Linked DNA regions of Prochlorococcus marinus XMU1402. The protein of the gene in region 1 interacts with the protein of each later gene in a pairwise test. Links are inferred from orthologs where the notes say so. Each region holds a gene or a part of one and is shown in the gene's direction. Other genes may lie near its edges.

Region 1 (6,262 bases):
AAAAATTTAGTTAAGAACGTGAAAAATAGATAATGAGAGAAGGTTTATAAATAAAAAAACCTATCATTGCGGGGAAAATATCCAAAGATCCTAGCTTGCTTGCAAAAATAAAGAGGCAAACTGGAACTAAAAGTTGCAATTTTGATACACCTGATGATTCTTTACCTAGTTTTCCTACACTTTTAGCAAGCAAACGTAAGTAAAAAATACCGGCAATTGCACCTATAAAAATACTAAAACCAAAAATAAATCCGAGAAAAATTCCAGTTATTGATGCTACCAAAATAGAAACAATAAAAGTAATTCCAAAAATTGTTAATTGCAATTTTGTGTATTCGTCATTTTGAGAAAGCAAATTATCTATTGGATTGGCAATGCCATATTTGCTGTCTTTGATGATCGAATTTTTTAGAGATTGAGGAAGTTGAACATTCTCATTAGAAGGATGCTCAAGTTTTTTTCTATTTGAGTCCACTGATGTGAACATAGCTTAAAAACCCCCTCTGAAATGGTTTGAAGTAAGTATATAAACTCACGGAATCTATCACGGAGAGGTACCTTTTAGCTAGTTTTTATTTATAAAAAATTAATTCTTAAGATTTGTGATGAATCCATTAACAGTTTTTGTGTCTTGATATTACGGATTAAATATATAAATTTTTATTTGTTTTAGTTAGTTTACGCATTAATACGTTCATAAACACTTGCAAAGTCTGAATTTAACGTCTCAATAGTATATCTACAGTTAAAAAATTGGAGATAAGTCAAGAAAAAATTAAATATAAAACAATTTCCAACCGTAAAAATTTTCTAAATTCTAATTACAAAAAGAATCAAACATTTTTAAAAGAATCTATATTTCCCTTACCTTGGGCCATATGGCCTTATGAAGCAAAAATACTAATTATCCTTGTCGGAATTTGGTCTATTCTAGGTTTATTCATCTTAGGGTCTTCAAGTTGGTGGGTTGCCAGCAGGGAGATGGGGAATTGGGCTTACTTTTTGAAAAAACAAATTATTTGGACAATACCAGGATTGGGCTGTTTTTATTTGATTATCAATACGAAGATTAGAGATCTTTTGAAATTTTCAAGATTTATTTTTTATTTTTTATTCTTTTTGATTTTTCTCACCAATATTTCAGGAATCACTGTAAATGGATCTTCAAGATGGCTATTACTAGGAAATTTACGTCTGCAACCATCTGAATTGATCAAACCTTTTTTAATTCTTGAGTGTTCTAACCTCTTTGCTCATTGGAATTTAATTAAAAATGATAAAAAATTAAGTTCAATAATCTCTTATGGTTTGTTAATTTTACTAATACTTAAGCAACCAAATTTAAGTACTGCATCATTAACAGGGATACTTTTTTGGGTAATGGGTTTGTGTGGAGGCGTCAGACTACGTTCTCTATGCACATTTGCTTCATTAGGATTTATCACTGGATGTATTAGTATCTTCAATAACGAATATCAAAAACTAAGAGTTACCTCATTTATAGATCCTTGGAAAGATCAGCAAGGCAATGGTTTTCAATTAGTTCAAAGTTTATTAGCTATAGGCTCAGGTGGTTTATTTGGACAAGGCTTTGGGCTCTCTATACAAAAATTACAGTATTTACCTTTTATGTATACAGATTTTATTTTTGCTATTTTTGCTGAAGAATTTGGTTTATTGGGATGTACTTTATTCTTAGGATTTTTAACAGTTTTCTCATATATAAGTTTAAGAATTGCTCTTAAGTGCAGGAATAACTATACAAAATTAGTTGCTATCGGATGTGGCGTATTTTTGACGAGTCAATCAATAATACATATTGCTGTAGCAACAGGTTCAATGCCAACTACTGGCTTACCACTACCCTTCATTAGTTATGGTGGTAATTCATTAATCGCATCTTTTTTTATTGCAGGGATGTTACTGAGATGTTCATTAGAGTCAACAGGTTTGATTGGTATGATTAGTACACGAAAGACTCTTAATTAGTTAGAATTTAAAAGATTTAACCCAAGCTATCGAATCATTTAATTTAGTTATTTCAGAATTATCTCAAAAGGGTAATCTGCTTATGCAGAATGGTCTTGATAGTCCTAGTCCATTTACTATATTTTTGGTTTTCAGCGCAGGACTTTTAACAAGTCTTGGACCATGCTCATTATCATTACTTCCAGTGACAATTGCTTATATAGGAGGAACAGAAAAAAATAAATTTAAACTTATTAGTTTTTCAGGAGGAGTAGTTTTTGCGCTGGTTGCACTGGGGGCTGCGAGTGGATTCTTAGGTAAAATATATGGGCAAATTCCAGCTTATTACACTTCGATTGTTGCCTTGATAGCAATAATAATGGGTTTAAATTTACTAGGAATTTTAAAGTTTCAGTTCCCAAATGGACCTGATTTTAAAATAATTGAAGATAAAATTCCCTCCTTTCTAGCACCTTTTGCCATAGGAACTACTTTTGGACTAGCATCTTCACCTTGCATTACTCCAGTTTTAGCAACTCTTCTGGCTTGGGTATCGCAAGCTAAAAACCCGATAATCTCAATTATTTTTTTATTTTCCTTTGGAATAGGCCAAGTCACTCCACTAATTATTGCGGGAGCGACGGCAGAAAACTTAAAAAAATTTTTAGAGCTTAGAAAATTTAGTCAAATAATTCCTACCTTAAGTGGGATATTTTTAGTAGCACTTGGATTATTAAATTTATTTTCAAATTGGATTTAAATGATTATTTTTAAGAATCTAATTTTAAAAATATCAAGTTTAAGATTCGCAATATCACTGATAATCTTCATAGCTATTACCAGTGGCATAGGCACTTTTATACCTCAAAATAATAATAATAAATTTTATATTGATAATTTCGATAGAGCTCCCATTTTTGGATTTTTAGATGGAGAAAAAGTCTTAAAACTTCAATTGGATCATATATATACAAGCTTTTGGTTTTTATTTACATTAATTCTTCTTTGCATTTCTCTGGCAGCTTGTAGTTTCAGGAGGCAAATTCCTTCATTAAAAGCTTCATTAAAATGGATTGAATATAAGAGCGAAAAAGAATTTAGCAAACTGCAACTAACTACAAGTCATCCAATCAATCAAGATGGAGAACATATATCAAAAGTAGATTTATTACTTAAAAAAAAAGGATGGAAAACATACAAATTTAATAGTCATATTTCTGCAAGAAAGGGGTTAATTGGAAAAATCGGTCCTTTAGTTGTACATATCGGATTAATATTCTTACTTATAGGTTCAGCATATGGAAGTTTTACAAGTCAATCAAAAGAACAATATTTACTGCCGGGAGAAACTTTAGATCTTGTTAATGAGAGCACAAACTCAAAAGCCAATGTAAAGTTAGTCGATTTTTCTATAGAACGTGAAAGTGATGGTGTGCCCAAACAGTTTATTTCAAAATTAAATTTTTCCTCTGAAGATCTAAATTTAAATGAAATAAAAACAACCAAAGTTAATCACCCAATCAGGTTTAAAGGATTAACTATTTATCAAGCAGATTGGGCAATATCAAATGTTGTTTTAGAAATAGATAATATCCTTTATCAATTACAGTTAAAGGAGATTCCAGAAATCGGTAATCAAGTTTGGGGAGTTTTAGTTGAATTAGGATCGGAGACTAAAAAAAATTTCCTTTTAACAATAGATAATGAAAATGGTCCACTTAAAATTTCGAATATAGAAAATTTTTCCGGGAATAATATCTTTATCAATGACGATCCTTTAGAAGTAAACTCTTCAAAAGTATCTCTGAAAAAAATAATCCCCAGCAGTGGATTAATAATTAAAAATGATCCGTCTATACCATTTATTTATTTTTCTTTTATCTTAATAATTTTTGGAACAATAATAAGTCTTATACCAACTAATCAATTATGGATTCTGGTAAATAAAGAATCAAAAAAGTTATCTATTGGAGGCCTTAGTAATAAAAATCTAGTCGGTTTTAAAAAAGAATTTTTTAAATTATCAGATGAAATAAAAAATTTTTAATTTCTTTTCTGGCCACTAAAAATATCTAACTGCATAGAAACATTCCCTCTGGGGTTAAATGCAGCATTTAAATGTATCCAGTGAGGTGAACCTTCATTCACTAAATCATCCATAATTCTATTCACAACTTCCTCATGTGATATTTTTATATCCCTAAAATTATTAATATAAAGCTTTAAAGACTTCAACTCATAGACTTTCAAATTAGGTTGATAATTAATATTTAGCTTTGCAAAATCTGGATAACCAGAAAAGGGGCACTTACATGTAAATTCAGGTAACTGAATAGAAATTTCATAAATTCTTTTCTTATTTGGATTATCGAAACAAATTATTTTTGATTCTTCAATAATTCTTTCACCATATAGCGGTCTTTGAGTCGAATCTTCTAATTTAGCTGTACTCATTTTTAGTAGAACTTTTTTACTAAACCTATATAAAAACTATATATAAAGATAAAAATTCGCAAAAGTATCAACAAATATAAGTATTACAATTGGCTAAGTCAAAAGATGTTAAATCTTATTTTTGTATCAACTGTCACATTCATAAAGTCCGCCGAAAGGTTTAGATGTGTTTAGTTCAATTAAAAATTAATGGACATTTGTTTGATAACTATCGATAAAAACTTAAATAAATCCCTTCAACCAAAAACTGCAATTGGAATGTTATGGCTTCAAACACACTTTGAGAATGATCAGTGGGAAGCGTTGTCAAATAGTACAGTAATAATTTCTGAAGAAAATTCCCAAATATTAATTGAAGACGCCAAGAATGCAGGCCTTAATGTTGAATGTTTTTCTGATATTTCAATATTGGATGTTTTCCCAAAAAACAATTAAAATAGGAATGTTCAATCTTTAATCATGAAGAAAATTGAAGCAATCATACGTCCATTTAAGCTGGAGGATGTAAAAATTGCATTAGTAAATTCCGGTATTGTTGGAATGACAGTTAGTGAAGTTAGAGGTTTTGGAAGGCAAAAAGGACAAGTTGAAAGATATAGAGGTTCCGAATTTACTGTTGAATTCCTTCAAAAACTTAAAGTAGAAGTTGTCGTAGAAGATGAAAAGGTTAATTCAGTCATAGATGCGATTGCTGAAGCAGCAAAAACTGGAGAGATAGGTGACGGAAAAATATTTATCACATCAATTGATTCAGTTGTAAGAATTAGAACTGGCGACAAAGACGAAGAAGCTCTTTAATTCAAAGAGTTTCTTTTACTAAATTTTGTATATATTCACTATTAATACTTTTATTTGATTGACTTCCTAAGGTCATCCAAGCTAGATATTCATGATTCCCAGCAGGACCTACCAGCGGAGAAGCTATCAAATTCTTTATATTCCATTGGAAATTTTTAGCAGCATAGAGAACAGACTCTATAGCCTCAATATGGAATTTAGGATTGCGAACAACGCCTCCTTTACTGACTTTATCTTTACCCACCTCAAATTGGGGTTTAATTAAAAATATTCCCTCACTACAATCACCCTCTAATAAATTACCAATAGATTTAAAAACTAACTTTAATGAAATAAAAGACAAATCAGCAACAACAAAATTTGGTAATTCATTACTTCTAGATAAAAGGTCATTAGGTTTTAAATTTCGAATATTGGTTCGTTCAAAAAGTAGAACTTTTGGGTTGTTTCTAATCTTCCATGCAGTTTGTCCATAACCAACATCTATCCCATAAACTAACTTTGCGCCTTGTTGCAATAAGCAATCAGTAAATCCCCCAGTAGAGATTCCTGCGTCAATACATATTTTGTCTTTTACTTTAATTTCAAGTTTTTTAAATGCCTCCAATAATTTTTCGCCGCCCCTTGATACAAACATAGGCGCGGAATCAATAAAAAACTCAGATCCAATTAATACTTGTTGTCCAGGTTTATCAAATACTTTCCCATTGATATCTCTAACCTTGCCCGCAAGAATTAAACCTTGGGCTTTTTGACGAGTTTCACATAAACCTTTATTTAGAAGATAAAGATCTAATCTACTTTTTTTAATCATATATTAATCAATAAAAAAAGACTGAATAATGAACTTCTATGAGATTAAGATCCAAATTCTTTAATACCTTTCAATTTTAAATAAGAACTAAAAAATTACCCATGATTACCGAAAGAATATATGCAAACATTTTTATATTTAAGCTTTCTTTGTCAGCTTGAAAAATGTTACATAGGAAAATAATAATCGGTCAAATATGTTCAATGGCAATTACATCTTTAAAGGTAT
Region 2 (11,954 bases), on another replicon or contig:
TTTATTGTTTGATTATCCAAGTCTGGCCCGAGAAAACCTAAAGGAAAGTTAACTAGGTTTTTTTCGATAATGTTTTTGTCTTCAATTTTCTGAAGTTTAAGAAGGTTGAAACTATGAAGTTTATTTATAAGGTTAAAAAGCTTTACTTCATTGATATGTTGGTCGCCTCTTATGCATGCAAGAATTGGGATCTCTGATCTACCTTCGAATTCTGCAAGGAATACTACAACTTTTATGATCTGACTAGGGTGTAAATTATTATTTTTACAAACTTCGAGGATTGTTTTTTGTTGAGGTGTTTCTAGTAATCCTGAAATACTATCTTCCAAAGGAATAGGTTTAGAGGCAATTGAAATAGCTTTTTCTACATTTGCTGCATAAGAACCGCTTTGAGTAAACAATATTGAATCTTCCCCGGCATCTGCGGTGATCATAAATTCTTTGGAGGAGGCACCGCCAATTGCTCCACTATCTGCTTCAACCCCTACAGTCTGCAGACCACAAGATTGAAAAATATTTTCATAAGCATTATTTACTTTTTCATAAAATGAAGCTAAATCTTTTTCTGAAGAATGAAAAGAATAACCATCTTTCATTATAAATTCTCTACTTCTCAGTAATCCAAACCTTGGTCTTATTTCATCTCTAAATTTTGTCTGAATTTGGTAAAAACATTGAGGTAATTGCTTATAGGAGTTGATGATTTCTGATGCGATACTCGTTATTACCTCTTCATGAGTTGGGGCCAAACCAAATTCTTTCCCTTGTCTATCCTTGAGATTAAACATTATTTCTTCCCCAGCAGTATATCCCTCCCACCTCTCACTTCTTTTCCATAAATCTGCGGGATGAAGTTGAGGTAAGAGTAATTTTGTGCAACCAATACTTTGAAGTTCTCTATCTATTATTGCTGATATTTTTTCAATAACTCGCAACATTATTGGCATGTATGCATAAATGCCGCTGCTAACTCTGCGTATGTAACCAGCTTTTAAAAGTAATTGATGTGAAATAATCTCAGCTTCAGAAGGTGTGTCACGAAGTGTCCCCAGAGGAAATGAGGTGGTTACGCGCATACAAAAAATAATTAATAATGTTTAATTTTATCAATTAAGATGAAAAAAAAAATTAAAGTGTCTTGAGTCCCTCAACGCGGCTAGTCTAGAAATATTCTTTCTGCTAACTTCTTCAGTAATGAAGTTAAATTCTTTCAAATAGTTCATTTTTTCTAAAGCATTTTCTTAAAGTTATGGAAAATATAGATTCCAATATTTCTAGCGAAGAAGAATTAGTAGGTATTGATGAAGTTCAAAAATTTCTTAATCGATCAAGAGCCTCTGTCTATAGGTATACAAATACTGATTTAAGAAATCTAAACCCTAGTTTTAATCCAAGAAAATTAAATCCAGAATTTAGAACTGATCAAAAAGATCCCTTGAAATTCCATCCTAATGAAGTAGCAAGATTTGCTAAAGACATTTTGAGAATTAAGGAAGTAACTGTAGAGGTATTTAATACACCCTCCTCAGCAGCTCAAAACATACTTTCGCAAATCTTAGAAGAATTAAAATCTATTAAGTCGTTATTAGAAAAAGAATAATTAAAAAGTCACTCAAGAATGTTTTGATTTATTGACATTTAGAATGTAGGATAATGGTGTTCAATTATCTCCTAAACCATTACCAATTAATAGTTCTTGAGTTATTCGAAATCAAAGCACTTTTTAAAAAGTCAATCAGGTGAACAATTTTCTCTTGATTCTGTTCAAGGTGATTTCGAAAGAGATGATGATGACCCCTTAAGTATAAGGAGTTTATCAATAACATCTTTAGGTATTATTTTTGCTTTTTTGACATTATTACTACCTTCAATAAGTATTTTAATTGGAAGACCTTTTTCTCATGGAAACGAGGTAATTTTTAATCACGATTTAAAAAAAGATGGATCTTAGTTTGATACCTCCATCTCCAATGAAGGGAATAGTAAATATAGTTGTAGAAATACCTGCAGGTAGTAGGAATAAGTATGAGTATTGTTCTGATGCAGGAATAATGGCATTAGATAGAGTATTGCATTCTTCAGTGAGGTACCCTTTTGATTATGGCTTTATTCCTAATACACTTGCTGATGATGGCGCTCCTCTTGATGCGATGGTGATGATGGATGAACCTACTTTCGCTGGTTGTCTAATAAAAGCTAGACCTATTGGAGTTTTGGATATGCATGATTGTGGTGCATATGATGGAAAACTTTTATGCGTGCCTACGGCTAATCCTAGACAGGCCAATATAGTTAGTATTAATCAAATTGCTCCGAATCAGCTTGAGGATGTTGCTGAATTTTTTAGAACTAGTAAAGGACTTGATGGAAGAACTGTACATATTGATGGCTGGAGGGATTTTGATGTGGTTGAAAATCTATTGAAAAATTGCATACCCCTAAAGAAGAAAAACATAAAAGTTCTGAAGAAATCAACAATTAGTAAAGTACATTGAAAAAAATAATTATTTATGGTTATTTAAAATGCTCTACTTGTCGACAAGCGTTAAAGTGGCTTGATAAAAAAGATTTAGCATATCAATTTATTGATATCGTAAAGGAAGCTCCGTTATTAGATTATTTAAATCTTGCTTTAGAACAAAGCGCTAATGATAAAAAAAGGGTTTTTAATACTAGAGGAAAAGCCTTTAAATCAATAAATCTTGATATTTACTCTTTATCTAGAGTAGAAATCATTAGACTTCTTTCAAGTGACGGCAAATTAATAAAAAGACCATTTCTGGTTTATGAAGAAAAAAAAGTAATATTAGGATTTAACGAAATTGAATATGCCAAACAATTTTCGTATGGTTAAAAAATCAAGCCTTTAATAAATCTATGCCAGCTTCTATTAAACGTTTTTTAAAAGAATGGGGTCTACTCGTTTTTTTAACTTTTTTTGTTTCTTCTTGTAGATCATTTTTTGCAGAACCTCGTTATATCCCTTCTGGATCAATGCTACCAGAATTAAAAATAAACGATAGATTAATTATTGAAAAAATCTCTTTGAGGAAATCTTTTCCAAAAAGAGGAGATATTGTTGTCTTTAAATCTCCTTACTCATTTGATGAAAAACTAATTTCATCTAGATCTAAGCCTTTACCAAATAGAAGATATTGTTTTTTTATGAGTTTTCCTCCAATGTCTTTTATTCCTGGTTGGAGGGATCAAGCCTGCGATGCTTACATTAAAAGGGTAGTAGCTCTACCTGGAGAAATTGTAAGTGTAAATACAAAAGGTGAAGTAATAATAAATAATGAATTAATTTCTGAACCCTACGTAATTAATAAGTGCTCATTATCCCTTTTATATAGATGTGGTGAATTTGAAAATATAAAAGTGCCAAAAGATCATATTTTAGTTTTAGGTGATAATAGGGCAAATAGCTGGGATGGAAGATATTGGCCTGGAAGTAAATTTCTTCATAAAAAAGAGATAATTGGTAAAGCATATTTCAGATTTTGGCCTCTTAGTCAAGTCGGGTTTTTCAGTAAATAAAGCCTTTTTTTGACTCTGACTTCATCAAAATAAATTTTTAACAAGGCTTATTTTAAAGTGCTCCTGAAGCAGTTGAATCAAGTACCCCCCCTAAGTGTGTTGTAATGTTAAGAGCGCTAATCACAGGGGTCTTATTGGGATCATTAAAAAGGTCAATTATAGTTATGCCGCCATTGCCCTGTTTTATCATCCAAATATTTGAATAATTAATCCCAAGGATTTTGCAAATTAGAGTTTTATTGACTGCATCATGAGCAACCACAAGGCTAAGATCATTATCCTTTTGAGATAAACAAATCTTGTCAAAAGCTTCTACCGACCTTTCTGATACATCTTTTATAGATTCACCTTCAGGCATTATTACTTCTTCAGGTTTATCATGCCAATTTTTTAATAAAACGGGCCACTGTTCTCTGATTTCTGCTTCCAGTTTACCCTCCCATAATCCATGACTAATTTCTACAAGTGAATCTATCCTTTCTATTTTTAAATCTTTTCTATTTTGAAGGATTATTTGTGCAGTCTCATAAGGTCTTTCCATTGAACTTGAAAATGCCTTATTGAAAGAAATATTTCTCAAATATTCAAAAGTCTTTCTAGCTTGGTCTTTCCCGTTTTCATTTAAAGGAATATCAATTTGGCCTTGAAATCTACCCTCTTTGTTCCAGTTAGTTTCACCATGCCTTATTAGAAATATTCTGGAATCTCCAATTTGATTCGGAATATTTTTATTCAGATGGGAGGTTTGATTTAAGCATTCAATTTGGGTCTTAAAAGAGTTATCTTCCCTTGAAATATTGAGTATAGATAAAGAGGCATTTTCTAATCTTATTTTCCTAAAACCTTTCTTAGGCTTTCCTAATAACGAAAGGATTAAACATCTGAGAATCGCATTATGTCCTACAACTAAAATATTTGCATCATCTTTGTCTAGATAAATTTTTAAAATATCTTCTACAAAATTTCTTGCTTGAAAAAATAACTCTTGAATTGGTTTATAAGTTTTATTGTCTTTTCTTTTTAAGACTAGATTTTCTGGATCACTTTTCCATAAAGGGTAAATTTCGGGAAATTTATTTTTTATTTCTTCAATTTTTAGACCGGACCATTCACCAAGGTCCACCTCCAGCAAATTATTATCAAAGATAATTTCTTGTTTATTATTAAAACTCTTTTGTATAGTTTTTGCAGTCTCTGCAGCTCTCACAAGAGGGGATGAATAGATTCTGTCGAAGTTTATTTTTGATAATGCTTTTCCTGCTTCAAGTGCTTGCTCGTATCCTTTATCTGTTAAAAATGAATCATCTGTCCTACCTTGAATTAATCCTTTTGCATTAAAACTACTAAGTCCATGTCTAACCAAAACTAATTTTATAGTCATTATATAGATTGAAAATGATCATGATTTAATCATCTCATGACGTGATAAAAATTGGTATACCAATAAAAAGAAATTTCAACGGTAACTAACTATAATTTTTAACTTTATAATAAATTATGATCTTTAAAAATATTTCTAAGACAAAACTTTCATTAGCTTTAATTTCTCTAGCTATAACTTTCTTCGTATGGCAGCAAGGCTTTAGAGACAGTTTGAGTAGACCATCTGTTTCATTCGATATAAGTCAAAAAGAACAGGAAATTGTTGAATTAGCTGTTCAATCAATACCAACAAATCTTAAAAGTTTTATTGTCACAAACGATCCTGTTGATCAAATAAATAATGCTCTTTCTGAGGTCTCATTTAATCAACTAACGGAAAGAAATAAATTAATTTGGATAATTTCTTCAGAATCAAATGCATCTTTAAATGATAAAAATATATCTAAAGAGTATAAGAATAAAAACTACAACTTACTAATCGATGAGTTAGAAAAAAAATCAAAAAATAATGCATATAAACCAAATTCTGATAAATTTGATTTATTTAAAGGTGATAGATTCTTATATCACCTTTTAAGCAAGAAATTTGATTTTGATGATAGTTCATTAATAACAAAATCATTTTCAAGCAAAATGTTTTTTAAAATCTTAGCTATCAGATTAATACCACTTTTAACAATACTGCTTGGCTCAATTTTAGCTTTACAAATATTATGGAAAGTTATTTCTTCGAAAAAGTTTGTTTGGAAAGAAATTGATCCTTTAGAGTTAGAATTAATTGACATGGTTTTATTAATTGCAGGTGGATTTGTTGTCTTAGGAGAAGTAGTTTCACCTTTATTTTCAATAAGTTTGGTTGAATTTTTTTCTAAAAATATCTCGAGTGAATTGTCGCAATCACTGAAAATATTTTTTGGGTATGTTTTTATGGCTATTCCGCCATTAGCGATAGTTTATTATCAAATTAAATCTTTAAATGGCGAATTTATTTTTAAAAAAGATTATTTTCAATTCAATTTCTTTCCAATAAAAGATGCAATTATACAGGGAATTAAAGGTTGGTTAACCATAGTACCTTTTGTCTTATTGATTTCTCTAATTATGAATAGTCTGATTGAAAATCAAAATGGCAGTAATCCTTTGCTGGAAATTGTTCTTAATAATAATAGTTACTTATCATTTATTATTTTGTTTGTAACTACTACTCTTTTAGCGCCTTTATTTGAGGAGATTATATTTCGCGGAATTTTACTACCAACTCTCTCAAGAGATTTTGGAATAATTTTGGCCATAATATTTTCAGCTTTCATTTTTGCTTTAGCTCATTTGAGTTTGGGAGAAATGCCTCCGTTATTTGTTCTAGGAATGGGACTAGGAATTACAAGAATTGCTTCGGGAAGTTTGCTTTCTTCAATTATTATGCATTCTTTATGGAATGGTTTGACATTCTTAAATTTATTCTTATTAAGAACATAAATTATTTAAAATTATTACTTGCTAATCAAACTAAAAGATGTTTACTTAATTAATAACACTTCTTTTATTTATTAAATAAATCATAGATGGAACCTTATGGGAATCAATTTAATTTAAAAAAAAAAGTTCCATACCAAGGTAAAAAGAATTCTGAAAAAATATCCATACTTAACATCAAATTAATACATCAAATATTTGACACAATTAATATATCTCTTTTGGTATTAATCTTTATCTTTTTTTTCTTATCATTTGATAGCCAAAGGAAATGGTCTAACACATATAAAACTTTATCTAAAACAAGAGTAATAAATAGTAATCTTATTGATTATATTTCTAAAATCGAGGAATTTTATATTGGTGAACTAGAGTCTCTAAATACTTATAAAAAAACTAAACCTGAAGATTTAATTTATCTAGATCAAATAGTAGAAGGAAAAGAAAGTTTATTTAAGAAAAATTTTATAAGCTTCATTGAAGGTTTAAGTGATAGCAAATATCAAGAGGGTTATTGATGAAAAAATATAAAAAAATTGCTCGTTTATTACCTCTTGATCAAAGGAGATTTAAATTTCTTTATTTCTTCAGCTTACTATTAATATTTTGTTTGTTTGGGAGGTTAGTTAAATTGCAAGTCTTTAATTCTGCTGATTTGCAAAGGAAAGCGAGATTAATACAATCTTCTAAAACAAACTCTTTAAAAAAAAGGCGATCTATTGTGGATAGAAACAGTAGACTAATTGCTTTCGATAAAACACTTTATAAATTATGGGCCCATCCAAAATATTTTAATTTCCCTAGTGAATCAATTAACGGAGTTCGTAGAATTGAAGAAGTTACAAAAAAATTGTCACCTATTTTGGGTTTGAAAGATGAAATTCTCTTAAAAAAATTCAATAACAAAATGAACGGTATCGAGCTTATGGATAAAATTTCTGAAGAAAAAGCAGAAAAGATTAAAAATCTTCAAATAAGCGGACTTGATTTGTTTAAATATTCGCAAAGATATTATCCACAAGGTGAGCTATATTCAAATCTTGTTGGTTTTGTTAATGATGAGAATAAAGGATCCGCAGGTTTAGAGCTTCATTTAGATAATCAAATTAAAGTTTTTGATAAAAGTAATTTAATAAAAAGAGGAGGAGATGGAACCCCTCTCCCTGATAATTCTGCCCCAGGTGATTTTATCTCTGATTACAAAAGTTTAGGCCTAACTATAGATTCAAAATTACAGAAAGCGTCATTCAATGCATTATCAAAACAAGTAACTAAATGGAAAGCAAAGAAGGGATTTGCCATAGTTATGGATGTAAATAATGGTCGGATTCTCTCCTTGGTTACGGTTCCGTCATATGATCCAAACAAATTTTGGAAGTATGATTCTGAACTCTTTAGGAGCTGGTATTCTCAAGATTTATTTGAACCTGGATCCACTTTTAAACCTATTAATCTTGCCTTAGCGTTAGAAGAAAAAGTAATCCAGAAAAATGGATTAGTTGAAGATATTGGAAAGATTAATGTTGGAGGATGGACACTCTCTAATTGGGATAAAAAAGGTAATGGATATATTGACTATCCAAAAGTATTGCAGGTTTCAAGTAATGTTGGAATGGTAAAAATAATGCAAAATTTAGACCCCGCAATTTATTGGGATTGGTTAAAAAATTTAGGTATAAATAAAAATTTAGAAACTGACTTATTTGTATCAACTGCTGGACAGCTAAAGAGAAAAGATTTATTTGTAAACCAATCAATTGAGCCTGCCGTAACTTCTTTTGGTAAAGGTTTTTCAATCTCGCCCCTAAAATTGGTTCAACTTCATGCGGCTCTAGCAAATGGGGGTTTTGAAGTGACTCCTCATGTAACCTCAACTTTTAAAGAAAGAATTAATAAAATTCCAAAAAAACAATTTTTTTCAAACGAGGTATCTAAAACTGTTCTTGAATGGATGGAGAGCGTAGTTGATAAAGGTAGTGGATCTGGGGTAAAAATTGATGGTTATAGGATAGCTGGGAAAACGGGCACTTCTCAAAAAGCCTTAAATGGTTCGTATACAAGTAAAAAAGTTTGTAGTTTTATCGCAACTTTACCAGTGAATGATCCCAAATATGCAGTCCTTGTTGTCGTTGATGAGCCATCTAAATCATATGCATATGGTTCAACTGTTGCAGTACCAGTTGCGAAAGAAATTATCGAGAGTTTGATAGTAATTGAAAAAATACCTCCTAAGATTAAAGATCATTTAATGATTGTTAAAAAACCCTAAAATTTTCCAACTTTATAAATATTTAGTTCATTATCTGATGATTTCATCAGAAATAAAGGCTAATTTATAGGTATATTATGAATATCTAGAAATGAAATCAATTTTAGAACAATTGTCATCAATGACTGTTGTTGTTGCTGATACTGGAGATTTAGATTCGATAAAAAAATTTCAACCAAGGGACGCTACAACCAATCCATCGCTAATACTTGCAGCTGCTAAGAACCCCGATTATGTGAAATTAATTGATAAGGCTCTAGAAAGTTCAGAAAATGCCTTGCCCCAAGGATTCTCTGAAATTGATTTAATTAAAGAAACTGTTGACCAAGTTTCAGTATTTTTTGGAAAAGAGATATTGAAAATTATTTCAGGCCGCGTATCTACTGAAGTTGATGCAAGACTTAGTTTTGACACTCAAGCTACGGTGGAAAAAGCGAGAAAACTGATCAATCTTTACAAAAAATTTGGAATTGAAAAGGAAAGAATTTTGATTAAGATTGCCGCAACTTGGGAGGGAATCAAGGCAGCTGAAATTTTGGAAAAAGAGGGTATTAAGTGTAACTTAACTTTACTTTTTAACTTCTGCCAAGCGGTAACTTGTGCCAATGCCAAGATTACTCTAATTTCTCCTTTCGTCGGTCGTATATTGGATTGGCATAAGGCAAAAACTAATAAAACTAGTTTTGTTGGTGCTGAAGACCCTGGTGTTATTTCGGTTACACAAATTTACAAGTACTTTAAAGAAAAGGGATTCAAGACAGAAGTAATGGGAGCGAGTTTTAGAAATCTTGATGAAATAAAAGAATTAGCAGGTTGCGATCTTTTAACAATCGCTCCAAAATTTCTTGAGGAGCTGAAAAAAGAAAAAGGAGAGTTAATTAGAAAATTAGATGCAAATACCCAAATAAATAATTCTATTGACTACGAATTTGAAGAAAAAGATTTTAGATTAAGTATGTTAGAAGATCAAATGGCAAGTGAGAAGCTCAGTGAAGGTATTACTGGATTCAGTAAGGCTATAGAAGAATTGGAAGAGCTGCTACTTAAGAGATATTCAGAAATTAGAAATAAAAAATTAATTTCTGCTAATTAAATTTAAGTTTGAGTTGAAAAAAGAATTAAGCCCCACTTTTTGTTAAAAGTCTTCTAATGACTCTTTTTGCAATATCTTCGTAACTCATTTCTCCCGATAATATTTGAGCAATACGTTTAGGTGCTGTTTTTCTTTTAACTCCTAATTGGTACCCAGTTCTGGGAAATCTATAAAATACTTGGGCTATTCTCCTCCCCCAAGCCATTGATTTCCCCCAAATGTTGTTAATTTCTTTCGTATAAAGATTTAAATCATCTACTTTTCCTGATATGCACTGATCTATGTATTCTGCAGCATAATAACTGCTGATTAGAGATGGTCTAATTCCTTCAGCTAAAAATGGATCACATAGAGATGCTGCATCTCCAACCGCTAATACTTTATCACCATTAATTGAATGGAATCCATTCCATATTCTCAGTTTCTTGCTAATTGTTTTATGAGGAAAATCTTCAAAACCAAAGCTTCTGATCACTTGTTTATTTATAGCCTGATTTTCTAAGAGACTATTATTTATAAAAGTACCTAAACCAATATTTAAGCTTTCTCTTAGGGGGAATGCCCATGCAAAACCATATTTTATAAATCCAAACTCAAATCTAACTGCATCTTTAGGAATTTCACCTAAACCTTTTAATCTTAGTGAGATTGTGTTCGCAAATTTAGGTTTTTTGGGCCCTAAATTGAAATGTTCTGCCCATTTGGATTGGGACCCATCTGCAATAACAAGAAATTCTGATATATATTTTATTTCGTTATTGCAAGTAATTTCCCATTTATCATTTTTTTTTATGATTTTTTCTATTAATAATGGTCTCATTATCTGAACTCCATTACTCAAGGACTCATCAAGTAATAATTGATCAAGTTTCTCTCTTTTTATAATCCAGAATGGGGATTCACCATTAAGATCAGCAGTCACATTATCTTCGGCCTTCCATCTGAATTCAACATTCTTTATTTTTGATTCTATTGAATCTTCAATGTCTAGAGGAAGAAATCTTTGCATTGAAGATGCCATGCCACCTGCACATGGTTTGTAATTTTGGAATTTTTCTTTTTCAATAATTAAAACAGAATATCCTTTCTTTGATAAGTTAAGTGCTGTGGAAGATCCTGATAAACCTCCACCAATTATTACAACATCAAATCCTATCAAACTTTTAAAATTTCCTTCTCTTTTTCAGATAATTTAGTATCTATCAAAGCGATAAATTTATCAGTAATTTTTTGAATTTCCGATTGATTATCTCGCGATTCGTCAATGGAAATAAGACCATCCTTTTCTTCTTTTTTTTCTTTATCAACTGCATCCCTTCTAATATTCCTCAAAGCTACTTTTCCTTCCTCTGCATATTTGGAGGCTAATTTACAAAATTCCTTTCTTCTTTCCTCCGTTAAAGGGGGAACATTTATTCTTATTAGTTTCCCATCATTATTTGGAGTAATTCCTAAGTCGCTCATTGATATAGATTTTTCTATTGCTTGTAAACATGAAATATCGAAAGGTTGTATTGAGATTGTTTGTGAATCAACAGTACTTATTGTTGCTAGTGATTTGATTGGTGTTTCTGCTCCGTAGTACTCAACACTTATTCTGTCTAACAATGACGCATTAGCTCTACCAGTTCTTATCGTATTAAAGTTTCTTTGTGTGGCTTCAATACTTTTATTCATATTTTCTTGAATTTCTTTTTCTTTCATAATTAAAAAATTTAAATGAATTTAACTAATTAAAGAGCCTATTGGCTCACCAGCAACAGCTTTGGCAATGTTACCTTTTTTGAATATATCAAAAACCATAATTGGGATATTATTATCTTTGCAAAGTGCAATCGCAGTGCTGTCCATTACTGCAATTTCATCACTAAGAACTTGTTGATAACTGAGAGAGGAATATTTTTTTGCCTCTTTAAATTGATTAGGATCACGATCGTATACTCCATCAACTTTAGTAGCCTTCATTACAACTTCAGCGTTTATCTCTGCTGCCCTCAAAGCTGCCGTAGTATCGGTCGTAAAAAATGGATTTCCGCATCCCCCTCCGAAAACTACAACTCTTCCTTTTTCTAGGTGCCTCATAGCTCTTCTTCTAATGTAGGGTTCTGCAATTTCCTGCATTTCGATTGCAGTTTGGACTCTTGTCTCTACTCCTACTCTTTCAAGACCATCTTGAAGTGAAATCGCGTTCATTACTGT

Evidence for each region.
Region 2: the proteins of HA141_RS08250 (region 1) and HA141_RS02875 interact in binary tests that used the Escherichia coli proteins (3 or more experiments, as listed by UniProt). The link is inferred for Prochlorococcus marinus XMU1402 from one-to-one orthologs.

What each region holds. Positions count from the first base shown.
Region 1 is NZ_JAAORD010000002.1:361,615-367,876, forward strand. What follows is about bases 27-2,871. They hold HA141_RS08250 (FtsW/RodA/SpoVE family cell cycle protein), read left to right. Parts: upstream 27-753; coding sequence 754-1,989; downstream 1,990-2,871. Other genes in these bases: HA141_RS08245 (hypothetical protein), read right to left, coding at 27-487; HA141_RS08255 (cytochrome c biogenesis CcdA family protein), read left to right, coding at 2,072-2,728; HA141_RS08260 (cytochrome c biogenesis protein ResB), read left to right, coding at 2,729-2,871. Outside these bases: more of HA141_RS08245, read right to left, coding at 11-26; more of HA141_RS08260, read left to right, coding at 2,872-4,015; queF (preQ(1) synthase), read right to left, coding at 4,012-4,422; HA141_RS08270 (hypothetical protein), read left to right, coding at 4,612-4,857; HA141_RS08275 (P-II family nitrogen regulator), read left to right, coding at 4,882-5,220; HA141_RS08280 (TlyA family RNA methyltransferase), read right to left, coding at 5,222-6,034.
Region 2 is NZ_JAAORD010000001.1:499,944-511,897, forward strand. What follows is about bases 6,319-9,286. They hold HA141_RS02875 (peptidoglycan D,D-transpeptidase FtsI family protein), read left to right. Parts: upstream 6,319-6,910; coding sequence 6,911-8,662; downstream 8,663-9,286. Other genes in these bases: HA141_RS02865 (CPBP family intramembrane glutamic endopeptidase), read left to right, coding at 6,319-6,396; HA141_RS02870 (hypothetical protein), read left to right, coding at 6,483-6,911; tal (transaldolase), read left to right, coding at 8,754-9,286. Also shown: HA141_RS02830 (proline--tRNA ligase), read right to left, coding at 1-1,076; HA141_RS02835 (resolvase), read left to right, coding at 1,250-1,600; HA141_RS02840 (hypothetical protein), read left to right, coding at 1,697-1,951; HA141_RS02845 (inorganic diphosphatase), read left to right, coding at 1,941-2,495; HA141_RS02850 (Spx/MgsR family RNA polymerase-binding regulatory protein), read left to right, coding at 2,492-2,854; lepB (signal peptidase I), read left to right, coding at 2,878-3,537; HA141_RS02860 (histidine phosphatase family protein), read right to left, coding at 3,590-4,918; more of HA141_RS02865, read left to right, coding at 5,035-6,318; more of tal, read left to right, coding at 9,287-9,755; HA141_RS02885 (NAD(P)/FAD-dependent oxidoreductase), read right to left, coding at 9,781-10,914; frr (ribosome recycling factor), read right to left, coding at 10,911-11,459; pyrH (UMP kinase), read right to left, coding at 11,481-11,954. UniProt on the Escherichia coli protein: Essential cell division protein that catalyzes cross-linking of the peptidoglycan cell wall at the division septum. Required for localization of FtsN.